Regions from separate parts of the Marinococcus halophilus genome, predicted to be linked through region 2. Evidence: riboswitches for the same ligand, from Rfam matches in the RefSeq annotation. Region 2 holds a riboswitch; the other holds the start of a gene.
The links. A riboswitch is a leader RNA that binds a small molecule or an ion and turns the genes downstream of it on or off. The one in region 2 is predicted to bind thiamine pyrophosphate.
Positions count from the first base shown of each region.

Region 1 (5,986 bases), on a different contig from region 2:
CAATGCTCCGGACTATGTGCAGGAGTACAAGCGTTCTGTACGTGAAGCGGACGCCGTACTTATTGCAACTCCGGAATACAATGGTTCAATTTCCGGCGTGCTTAAAAATGCTCTGGATTGGAATTCCCGGGTCGATTACGACTTTGCCGGCAAACCAACCATGCTGGTGGGAGCTTCTCTTGGCGGCCTGGGCACCGTGAAAGCGCAGATGCATCTGCGCCAGATTTTGAGCGCTCCGGGCATGAGTGCAAAAGTACTTCCCGGAAATGAAGTGCTTATTGGAGCTGTGCATGAAAAAATGGACGAAAACGGAAACTTAACGGACCAGGGCACAATTGATTTTCTCGATAATGTCGTAGCCGAATTTGAACGCTTTTATCAGGAAACAACGACTGTAGCCAACCGGGCATAAAAAAATCCCTGCAGAAATATCTGCAGGGATTTTTTTATGCTTTTGGAGCTTCGGTCTGTTCGGTTTGCAGATCTGTTCTGCTCCATCCAATAAACAATAAAGCTGCTGCGCCAAGAACACCGGCGACCAGGTATGGAAGATGGGCTGATAATGAATTACCGATTAATCCCGACATGACCGGTGCAAAAGCAGCGCCAAGCCAGCGAAGGAAATTATATGCTCCAGAAGAAATACTGCGCTCGTAAGGCGAATGCTCCATTACATGGCTGGTAAATAAAGAATTATTCAGGCCGGAAAATAATCCTGAAAGTACGATGAACATAATCATTAATACTGAGGAGGACGCAAAAAACAATCCTAAAAGCGTTAAAATAAAAGCAGAGAGGGTGAACGGCAGTAATTTCACAGGAGTAAACCGCCTCTCAAGCCTTCTCGATAAAACAGCCGAGCCGAAGGCCAGGCATAATCCCCATCCAAAAAAGACGAGACCGATTTGAATAGAAGTTAAAGATAAAATTAAAGGGGAGTAAGCAAGCACGACAAAAAAACCATAATAATAAAACATGCCGGCAAGCGCACCCTTAATGAACGGCCCGTGTGTAAAAAGATGACGAAGCTCCTGCCATCCAGCCGTAGCTTTAGCTTTTTTAGGAGCGGGCGGATGGACGAAAAAGATAACTAAAATAAAAGCGATAAGCATTAAAAGACTTGTACCAAAAAAAGGAGCACGCCAGGATAGATCCCCGAGAAGGCCGCCTACAAGCGGACCGCCGGCGAGGCCCAGGCCAATTGCCGCCTCATACATACCTACCGCTGTTTCCACGCTCCTCGAGAGAGCGATTAACAGGGTCATAGCAGTGGCGAAAAACATAGCGTTGCCAAGCCCCCAGCCGCCGCGAAAAAGGGCCAGTTCAGTAATGCCTCCCGCCACACTGCAAAGCAGGGCGAAGGCTGTAACGATCAAAAGCCCGGCGCTCATCAGCCGTTTATCACCAAACCGGCTCGAAAGGATCCCGGCAGGAATCATCATGCAGGCCATCACTAAAATATAGGACGTAAAAAGCAGCTCCACCTGCCAGTGAGAAGCACCGATAGAAGCCGCGATGGAAGGAAGGACGGGGTCCACGACGCCGATACCCATAAAAGCTAAAAATGTGGCGAAGATCGTAATCCACCGTGCCCTGGTTTGAATATTCATAAAGCAGTCACTTCTCCTTATTGAATGAAGATAATACGTTGTCAGCTTGGTTTTTCAGATTTTCCATTTCCGTTTTAAACGTTGTCATCTGGTTGATTTTTTGGTCGAGCATATCAATCTGGGCCTGAAGGCTATCAGAAATTTGTTTCAAATCCTCGTGCTGCATCGTCGTTTCCTGTACCGACTGGTAGTGGCTATAGACTGTTTTTACCTGCTCTTTCAAATCGAGATACTGCTGCAGCTCCTGAAGAGAAAACCCAAGAACCTCCTTTGCGGTTACTACATTCTGCAGACGTTCAATATCCTGGTCATCGTACACTCTGGTTCCTTTTTCTGTACGCTCTGGTGCTGATATAAGACCAATTTGTTCATAATAACGTATTGCACGTTTCGTTAAGCCTGTGGTTTGAGCGGCTTCTTCAATTTTGTACAGCATGCATCACCCTCCTGTTAAGTTTCATGATATAACCTTAACGTTAACGTCATATTTTGTAAAGGCAAAATGGGGCTTTGACTTTCTGAAATAATGTGATACAGTGTAGACAACTTAATAGGGAATCCGCTAGGGGTGCCGGTAACGGCTGAGATAAGGACTATCCTTAATCCCTTTGAACCTGATCTGGTTAAGGCCAGCGTAGGAAAGTGGAGACGGTAGAATACGTCTATATCAGAAGCAGCAGCTTTATAATAGCGGACGTTTATTCGAAGCCACTCCACCAATGGAGTGGCTTTTTTTGCTCCATTGGTCTTTACTGCCCGTAGTGGTTCCCTCCTAATTTAAAGGAGGAAGTAACAATGAAATTTTCAGAGCTTTTATGGCAGGACACAGAGCACATTTTTGAAGCCTGCTGGGAAAATCCATTTGTGCAGGGCATCGGGAAAGGTGATGTCCCAAAAGAAGCTCTTATCCATTACGTGAAGCAGGATTTTGAATACTTAAATGCCATGATCAAGACAAAAGCAATTGGGATAACAAAATGCACGTCCAGAGAAGACATGATCATGTTTAAAGATACCATTGATTTTGTGTTAAACAGTGAAACGCACCCGCACCATAATTTATGTGCGCAGGCGGGAGTGGCTTATGAAGAATTGCAGGGCTACGCGCTTGCCCCGGCTTCCCAGCATTATGTGCTTCATATGCTGCACCATGCTGAAAAGGGCACACTTGGCGATGTGATTGCGGTAACGCTCGCCTGCCCGTGGGTGTATTTGTATGTGGGTGAAAGGCTGATGAAAGAAGTGAATCCGAACGAGGACCATCCGTTTAACGACTGGATTCGTTTCTACGGAGACCGTGAAGAGCGGGAAATGTACAAATATATTGACCGCCTTGATGAACTGGCAGAAACAGCTACAGAAGAAGAAAAGCAGCGTTGGCGGACGTTATTTATGGAAGGGTGCCAGCTCGAGTATATGTTTTTTGAGGACGCGTATCATGCAAAAGACTGGCCCTTTGCCAGAACATTAACAGACGGAAAAAAAGCTTAATGATAAACAAACGCTTAAACCTCAGGGATATCGTCGTTATCTCATTTATTTCAGCTGTTCTTGGTGTCCTTTATCTTCTTTGGGTACTGCTCGGACAAATTGTTACGGGCGTCCTCGGGCCAGTTGGGGGCGGACTGATGGCAGGCTTCTGGATCCTCGCTCCGGTAATATGCGCCTATATCATTCAAAAACCAGGAGCGGCGCTGCTGGCAGAGCTTATTGCGGCTGGCACTGAAGTTATGGCCGGGTCTGTGAGCGCGGGAGCAGTGCTCGTTCTCGGCTTCACGCAGGGGATTGCCGCAGAAATTATTTTTGCCATGTTTTTCTACCGAATCTTTCGTCTGCCGGTATTAATGCTTGCCGGAATGGCAGGGACGTCTGCTGCATTTTTAACCCAGTATATTCTTTATGGATTCAGTCAGTACGCAGGTTCTGTTGTTGTATTTATGCTGGTAACCATGCTTATAAGCGGTGCTCTTTTAGCCGGGTGGGCAGGGAAAAGCTTTACAGACGCCCTGGTAAAAACAGGCGTTCTCGACCGCTTTGCTCTTGGCCGCCAGCGTCGGGAAGGGCAGCAGAGGAACGCTGTATGATTTATGCAGAGAATGTAACCATTGCATATCCTTACGCTGAGCCTTCGGTAGAGGGTTTTTCGGCTGAAATACGTACTGGGGAAAACGTGCTGCTGCTCGGCCCGAGCGGCTCGGGTAAAAGTACGTTGGCACTGGCCCTTCAGGGAATTCTTCCGCGCTCAGTAGAGGCAGAAGTGTCTGGTGAATTGAACGTATTCGGAGAAAATCCAGCGGTGAAATGCATTACAGAGGCTGCCAGAGAGGCGGCTCTGTTGTTCCAGGATCCCGATACCCAATTCTGCATGCCGACAGTGCGGGAAGAGCTTGTATTTACGCTTGAGAACCTGCGCGTACCTGCGGAGGATATCGAAGGCCGGATGCTTGAAGCCTTGCAGTTCACAGGCATGCTTTCTTGTATTGACGCCCGTATTGACATGCTTTCCGGAGGGATGAAGCAAAAAATAGCTGTGTCCTGCATAGCTGCTGTGAATCCGGAGATCTGGATTTTGGATGAACCGCTCTCCCAGCTCGATCCGGTAAGCCGTGAAGCAGTGGCCGCACTTCTTGGCCGTATTGCAGAAGCCCCTGATAAAACATTAATTTTGATTGAGCATCAGCTAAATGAAGTGATGGAGTGGGTGAGCAGGGCGGTCGTATTGAACCGCAATGGTCAGGTGACAGCGGATGGAAGCCCCGGCCGTATATTTTACTCCCACGCTGCTGTACTCGAAGCAGAAGGAGTGTGGCTGCCTGCACCTGCAGAAGCGGGAAAAAAGTTGCTCAGAAAGACGGAGACAACCAAAGCTGCTCTTCCCGTCACTTTGCGGGAATGGGAGGTGTTTGCAGCGGATTACCCTGTTGCCGAGGTTCATGCATCTCTGCCGCAGTCGAAACAGGGGGGTGAGCCTTCTCAGAAGCCGCCTGTCCTGAAGGTGGAACGGGCGGCCTCTGCCTATAGTATGCAGACGGTTTTCGAAAACGTGTCTTTTTCCCTTTACCCTGGAGAAATGACTGCCGTCGTAGGGGCAAATGGAGCTGGGAAAAGCACACTCGCACGAGTTCTTACCGGATGGGAGCCTATTAAAAGCGGTACCGTGTATGTTAACGGACAAGATATAGCCGGTCTGAAGCCGTACGAAATTGCCAAAACCTTCGGGATTGTTTTTCAACAGCCCGAGCACCAGTTTCTAACGCCGACCGTAGAAGAAGAAATACGCTACGGAATGGAGATAGCAGGATGGTGCGAGGAAGATATTGTTCAGCAGACAAATGAACTGTTGATTCAGTTTCAGCTCGGCCATATTCGGAAAAACCATCCGTTTCGGCTCAGTCAGGGGGAAAAACGGCGTCTCTCAGTGGCAGTAATGGTGACAAACAACCAGTCCATTTTAATTTTGGATGAGCCGACGTTTGGGCTTGATAAGCGAAATGCTGATGCTTTGTTTGAAGTGCTGGAGCAGTGCCGGCAACGCGGAAAAGCGGTTCTCTGGCTGACGCATGATATGGATCTGGTTTATACAAAAGCGGCACGGGTCCTTGCGCTGGCAGAACGAACGCTTGTCTACGACGGGAGTGTAGAAGCATTTTTTGATGGCAGCATAGACTTAGGAAAAATCGGTGTCCGGCTGCCTTCGGTACAGCTTATGCGCCTAGGAGGGGGCAGCCATGCTTGAAGAGCTCCAGACCCGGGACGCTTTTTTACAGCGGGTACATCCAACGCTGAAGCTGCTCAGCCTTTTCACTGTATTTTTCTTTATGATTTTCATTTATGATATATGGCATCCACTTGCTGTGCTGGTGCTAACTATTGCTGCCATCTTCTTTCTGGGAAAAGTGCCGTTAAAGCTGCTGCTCATACTCCTGCTCCCGTTTGCACTTTTTGGTTTCAGCTTTGTATGGCTTCAGGTGGTTTTTCCTGAAGAAAGGGGTGCTACGGTTCTTTTTTATGTATTTCACATGCCGGTGGCTCTTGAAAATATCCAAACAGGTGTCTCGCTAGGCTTAAGAGCGATGGTGTTTGCTTCCTGGTCGCTTCTTTTTGTCCTCACCACCTCTCCAGTGAGTTTAGTGATGAGTTTGATACAAAAATGGCATATGCCTCCGAGTATTGGATATGGAATGATGGCAGCCTACCGTTTTCTTCCCCAGCTTCGAAAAGAACTGGTGGTAATCCGCAGAGCCCGGCAGATTAGAGGAATGGGTTCAAAGCCCAGAATGCGGGAGTGGAAAGAGGCAGGGGTGCCATTGATGGCAGGGGCTGTACGAAAAGCAGAAAGAACAGCCCTGGCGATGGAATCCAAAGGGTTTGACGGC
Region 1 covers NZ_FVZD01000006.1:934,161-940,146, forward strand. Annotated here, with positions in the region: gene B5066_RS10820 (NADPH-dependent FMN reductase) at 1-412, shown strand, start outside; gene B5066_RS10825 (MFS transporter) at 447-1,610, opposite strand; gene B5066_RS10830 (MerR family transcriptional regulator) at 1,618-2,046, opposite strand; TPP riboswitch at 2,165-2,268, shown strand; gene tenA (thiaminase II) at 2,406-3,101, shown strand; gene B5066_RS10840 (ECF transporter S component) at 3,101-3,694, shown strand; gene B5066_RS10845 (ABC transporter ATP-binding protein) at 3,691-5,346, shown strand; gene B5066_RS10850 (energy-coupling factor transporter transmembrane component T family protein) at 5,339-5,986, shown strand, end outside.
Region 1: another riboswitch for thiamine pyrophosphate. It lies ahead of tenA (thiaminase II); the one in region 2 lies ahead of B5066_RS05635 (thiamine phosphate synthase).

Region 2 (5,986 bases):
CAATGTATCTCTGATACAACGATCTAGCTTCCACTTCCCCGGAGACCCCGTGAATGATGGCCCTTCCATCTTTAAAGAGCACCAGCCGCTTGTTTTCAATATTTAACACCAGCAGATGCTGATTCGCTTTGGAAAGGTGCTTTTTATGAGCGTCCGCTGTACGCTCGAGTGACACCTGCATGTCCGGAAGAGGCTTCACTTGTACGGCATCCCTGCCGCACAACGTCTCTGCCTTGCTTCTCCCACTCCATGCGAGCGCTGGATACGTTGGCGATTCTCCGCAGGAGGGACAATGAACATCCTGAAGCGAGTCTACACGAATGGAAGAACTCTCGTTCGACCATACATCAAACGACCACAGCGTTCCGCGTAGCTGTTTAAAGGAATGAGTAAGCAGCTTCATCGCTTCGGTCACCTGCGTGGCGCTCACAAATTGGACAGCCGGGGCAATAATTCCCATCGTGTCACACGTTTCACCTTCCATCGGAATGCCCTTCATCAGGCAGCGCAGGCACGGCCCTTCTTCCGGTGTCACTGTATAGCTTAGTCCGTATGCCCCCACACAGGCTCCGTAAATCCAGGGAATCCGGTGCTTCAACGCTGTATCATTAATCATCAGCCTCGTCTCCATATTATCGAGTCCGTCAATAATAAGGTCTGCAGGCAGACAGTTTTCAAGCACGGCCGGATCTGCTTCGCCGACAATTATATCAATGACTGCGTTACTCCGGATATCGAGCAGCCGTCTTTTCGCTGCCTCCGCTTTCGGTGTATACGCTGCTGCGTCCGCTTCTGTATACAACTGCTGGCGCTGCAGGTTGCTTACCTCTACATAATCCCGGTCGATTAGCGTTAATTTCCCGATCCCCGCACGCACGAGGCTTTCAGCTGTTAAACTCCCTAGAGCTCCGGCCCCTATCACTATTACATGGGACTCCTCCAGCTTTTTCTGTCCACTCCGCCCGATTCCATGAAATAACCGCTGCCGGGAGAAACGTTCTTCTGTATTCAAATGCTGAGGCCTCCTAGAGGGCTGCTTGCCTGTGCATAAAATTTCTTATCAATTCTTCCTGCCTCTGCACCAAGAGTACCGGCTCTTATGGCCAGTTTCATCGCTTCAGCCATTTTTACAGGGTCGCCTGCTCCTGAAACCGCTGTGTTTAAAAGGATACCGTCAGCCCCAAGCTCCATGGCGTAAGATGCGTCCTTCGGGCTCCCTATGCCTGCGTCCACAATAACCGGCACCTTTGCCTGTTCGATAATATGCGAAAGATTGTATGGGTTGATGATCCCGAGCCCCGTTCCTATAGGAGAGGCTCCTGGCATAACTGCATGAACCCCGGTTTCCTGAAGCTTTCTTGCAAGCACTACGTCGTCGGACGTATAGGCGAGAACCGTAAACCCTTCGTTAAGAAGCTGTTCCGAAGCCCGGAGCGTTTCCACCGGGTCCGGTAGAAGTGTTTTGTCACAGCCAATTACTTCTACTTTGATCATGTCACACATATTGGCCGCTTCCGCCAGCTTAGCTGTCCGGACCGCCTCTTCCGCTGTTTTGGCTCCGGCAGTATTTGGGAGAAGCCTGTACTTTGAAACATCCATCTGCTCAAATGGGTCCGGCTGACTGCTGTCAAATAAGTTCATTCTACGGACAGCAAAGGTCAATACTTCAGTTTCTGATGCTTCTACCGCCTGCAGCTGGGTTTTTGCGTCTTTATACTTTCCCGTACCGAGAAATAGATGTGAGTTAAATGTCATACTGCCAATGTTAAGCATTCGTTCATCCGCCTCCTACAAAATGAATGATTTCGATTCTGTCCCCGTCCTTCAAACCTTCTTCCTTGTGCAGTTCTTCCATCACAATAATCCCGTTTCGCTCCACCACCGTCTTCTTATGGGCTACTTGAAGCTCTTCCAGTAACTCGGCTACGGTTTGACTGTTCTCAATATTCTGTATTTGACCGTTAAGCGTGATTTGCATGAATGACTCCTCCTTTTCGTATTTTCGGATCCACGGCGAACAGCTGCTTCCAGTCTTCGCGAACGCTTTCCCTTTCAATCCGGGCAGCCATCCAGCTCCCACTCCGTGCTGAAAGAAGGATACCGTTTCTATAATGCCCGGTCATCACCCACAGGCCTTTGCTTGTTCTTCCCATATACGGCAGCCCGTCGCCTGTCTGCGGCCGGACACCGCTCCAGAATCTTTCAATCCCTGCATGCTTTAATCCCGGCACTAAATGCACGGCTGCTTTCATGAGCTTCTGCATTGAGGCTACAGTGACTTCCGTACTCGCGTCTTCAGGCTTCTCTGTAGCTCCGATAAAAATTTCTCCGTCCTTTTTAGGAACAATATACACTTCCGGAGTGTGCAGGGTATGCTCCAAAGCAGCGTCCGGTAAGCGTACAGACAAGCATTCGCCTTTCACCGGATAGAGGCTGAATTCCCTCTCATCCAACAGACGGGCTCCGGCACTTCCTCCCGTAAAAACAACTTCATCTGCTTTGATGCTGCCTTCGCTTGTTTTCACTCCACAGACCCGGCCGTCAGCTTCTAAGAGCTGATCGACTGCGGTATTTTCCCGAATCACCGTTCCGTTGGCCTCCGCTGCCCTGGCAAGGGCCAATGTCCATTCATAGGCCCGGAGCTGCCCGTCTTTCGGTATAGACCAGGCCCCGTGGATGTGTTCAGAAAGCGCTGGCTCTTTGCTTCGCGTCTCCCGTGCTGAAAGCCATTTCGCGCCATAGCTGTGGCCTGATAACCGTTGATACTTTTCTGCTTCCGTTTTGTTCCATACCGGCTTCAGCATGCCATTATTTACGTAAGAAACGTCCATTCCACTGAGCGCTTCCACCTCCGGGACCAGTTCAGCAAACATAGCCCTGCTTTCGAGCGCAAATTCCTGAAAAAGATCTGAACCCTCCCACTCGGACTGCGCCCCAAGCATTCCGGCAGCCGCTTTCGAAGCACCGGCAGCTATGGAAGCTTTTTCGATTATCATAACGCGGCGGCCGCGTCTGCTTAACTGGTATGCAAGGGAACATCCCTGGACCCCCGCCCCAATAATAAGAACTTCAGTATCAACTTTCATTACTATCACTCCTTACCCTGGCCCGAAGCTGCTCTGCTGCCTCCCCGGGACGATCTCTTTCGTACAAAGCTGCGATGGCCGCTATCCCGGAGGCTCCGTTTTCTATGCACTCCTCCGCGTTTTCAGAAGTGATGCCCCCAATAGCAATTACGGGAATACGAACGCTTGTTACGGCTGCTTTCAGCGCCCCGAGCCCGCGCGGAGCCTTTCCGGGCTTGCTGCCTGAAGCAAAAACATGGCCAAAATAAAGCCAGGATGCTTCCTGTCGCTCACTTCTTTTCGCTGCCTCTGCGGAGTGCACAGACTGGCCCCAGCGCCCGTCAGCCGGGAAGTCTGTACGGCGCTCGGGCAGATGAGCGCCGGCCAGCTGATAAGCAGCAGCAAGCTCCGGCTCGTCATTTATTATAAGCTTCCCGGGACTTACTCCTTCTTCCAACGCCAGCTTCACAGCTGTTTCTTTTTCCTGCTTCGTCCACTCCGGTGCCCGTATATGCACATAATCAACGACGTCTGCCAGCTCCCTCGTCTTCCCCCACCACTCAGCCACCGGGATATCCGGCGGCGACACTGCGTGAATGCATGGCTTCGTCTTTTTATCCATAAAAAAGCCTCCTTCCAGAAGGAAGGAGGCTGCCTGTTAAAAGGTTCAACATGGCTGCTTCCCTCCGCTGGCTCTCCAGATCAGGTTCAAAGGGTTCCGGATCTTTCTCCGGTCTCAGCCTCAGCAGGCACCCCCAGCAAATATATATTTCCCCACAAAAAACCCCGCTTTCGTTAGAAAGCGGGGGGAGATAGTCGTATCAGCATCTCTTCCCCACTTCCCTCCGCTGGTATAATCCAGATCAGGTTCAAAGGGATCAGCTTTACGCCGTCTCAGCCAACAGGCACCCCTAGTGGTTCGATATTACTTATATCATAACGCGCTGCTTCGCTGCCGTCAATTTATCCCCAATCTTTAAACCTGAAAAATCGACAGTACTACCCATAAAGAAGGGACGCTTAAAATAGTCGTTACCAGCGTAATACCTGAAACGAGCTGGGGGTTGGAATCAAACTGTACCGAAATCATCGCCATAGTTGCTGCACTCGGCATCGCTGTAGAAACAACAAGCACAGTAGTAAGCGTGTCATTAGTCTGAAGCAATAACGCAATCAAATAAGCAAGCGCCGGAGCGAATACGAGTCGTAAAAACGTTCCAGCGCTCACGAGCTTCCAATCCATGCTTTTTACAGATATACGTGCAAGCTGCATACCCAGAATAATCATAACCACCGGAATCGCTGCACTGGCAAGCATATCAAGGGCTTCATAGTAGGTCGCCCCGATCGGTATCCCGGTCAGCTGAAAAAGGACGCCTGCGAGCAGGGCGTAAAATACCGGCATCCGCAGTACTGTGCGAAACGCATCGGCCGCATCCATATTGGCGCTGTTTGCAATATAGACGCCGACAGTGTTCATCAGCATCGTCTGGATGACCATAAAAACAATCGAATAGGCAAAGGCTGTATCACCGAAAGCAAAAGAAATCAAGGGAGCACCGTAATTGCCCGCATTCATAAATACGGTGGAAAGCATCATGCCGGTTTCATTTGCTTTTGGCCATTTGCGCAAGTAAGCCGCCAGTTTGATCACGCCGGTCATTACCGCTAAAAACACCACGGAAAACAGAGCCATCGACAGCATGTCGCTGTTCAATTCCCTTTCATAAAACGTCCGGAAAACAAGCGCGGGCGTTAATACATAGAGAGCGACAGCTGACACCGGCCGAATGTCCACTGCCTGCCTTTTCTGCAGCAAATAGCCAATCGTAAATATTAAAATGATTGGGACCAATACATTGATCAGCACACCCATGCAGAGCCCTTCCTTCTTTCTTTAAATTTAATACACTTTAACGCCGGCCCTTTTCTGTCAGTAATCGTGCCGGAGCATCTGCTTTAAAACACGCTTCTCTTTACGTGATACAAGAATATACAAATAATCACCAGCCTGGATTACTGTCTCACCAATCGGCGTGACCAGCTCATCATCCCGGACAATTGCGCTGATAAGCGCAGAGGTGGGAAATTCAATGCTTTGAAGCGTCTGGCCGACGATCGGCGTCGCTTCATTCGTTTGAAATTCCATAATTTCTGCGTTCGCTTTTCCGAGGGAGACAAGCTCCAGAGAATGAGTAGGGGCTTCCCGGAGGGGGCCGGATAAATGAAGCCATTTTGCTAACGGAGCGATGGTCGCGCCCTGGATCAGCGCGGATGTGAGCACAATAAAAAAGACGACGTTGAAAATTTGGGTGCCCGATTCCACGCCGGCAACAATCGGATAGGTAGCCAAAATGATCGGCACCGCCCCGCGCAGTCCCGCCCAGGACAGAAATATATTCTGCTTCGGCTTGTAGCCGAAAAAAGAGGTCGACAAAAACGTGGCAAGCGGACGCGCCAAAAACATTAACACCGCTGATAAAATGAGCCCCATAGTGATGTTCGACCACGTCAGGATATCTCTTGGAAAGGCAAGCAGGCCCAGAATGATAAACATGCTTATTTGCGACATCCACGCCATTCCCTCATTAAACCGGTAAATCGGCTGGCGGTAGATCAAATCGGAGTTTCCTATCAAAAGTGCCGCTACATACACTGCCAAAAATCCGCTCGCACTCATGCTAGAGGTCACGCTGTAGGTTAACAGCGCAAACGCGATCGCAAATAAGGGGTACAAGCCACTCGAATCCAGATTAATGCGGTTAATCGTCCAGGAGGCTGCCCACCCGAACAGCCCTCCCATCGCAAGACCGACGCCCATCTGCCAGAAAAAAGCACCGGACAAAAGCCATACGTTGGGCGAATCGGCCAGAATTAATTCGATAAAAAACAGCGTTAAAAACACAGCCATTGGGTCGTTG
Region 2 covers NZ_FVZD01000005.1:652,199-658,184, reverse strand. Annotated here, with positions in the region: gene B5066_RS05655 (ThiF family adenylyltransferase) at 1-1,012, opposite strand, end outside; gene B5066_RS05650 (thiazole synthase) at 1,009-1,773, opposite strand; gene thiS (sulfur carrier protein ThiS) at 1,778-1,978, opposite strand; gene thiO (glycine oxidase ThiO) at 1,962-3,086, opposite strand; gene B5066_RS05635 (thiamine phosphate synthase) at 3,076-3,687, opposite strand; TPP riboswitch at 3,730-3,832, opposite strand; TPP riboswitch at 3,889-3,988, opposite strand; gene B5066_RS05630 (AEC family transporter) at 4,042-4,941, opposite strand; gene B5066_RS05625 (potassium/proton antiporter) at 4,999-5,986, opposite strand, start outside.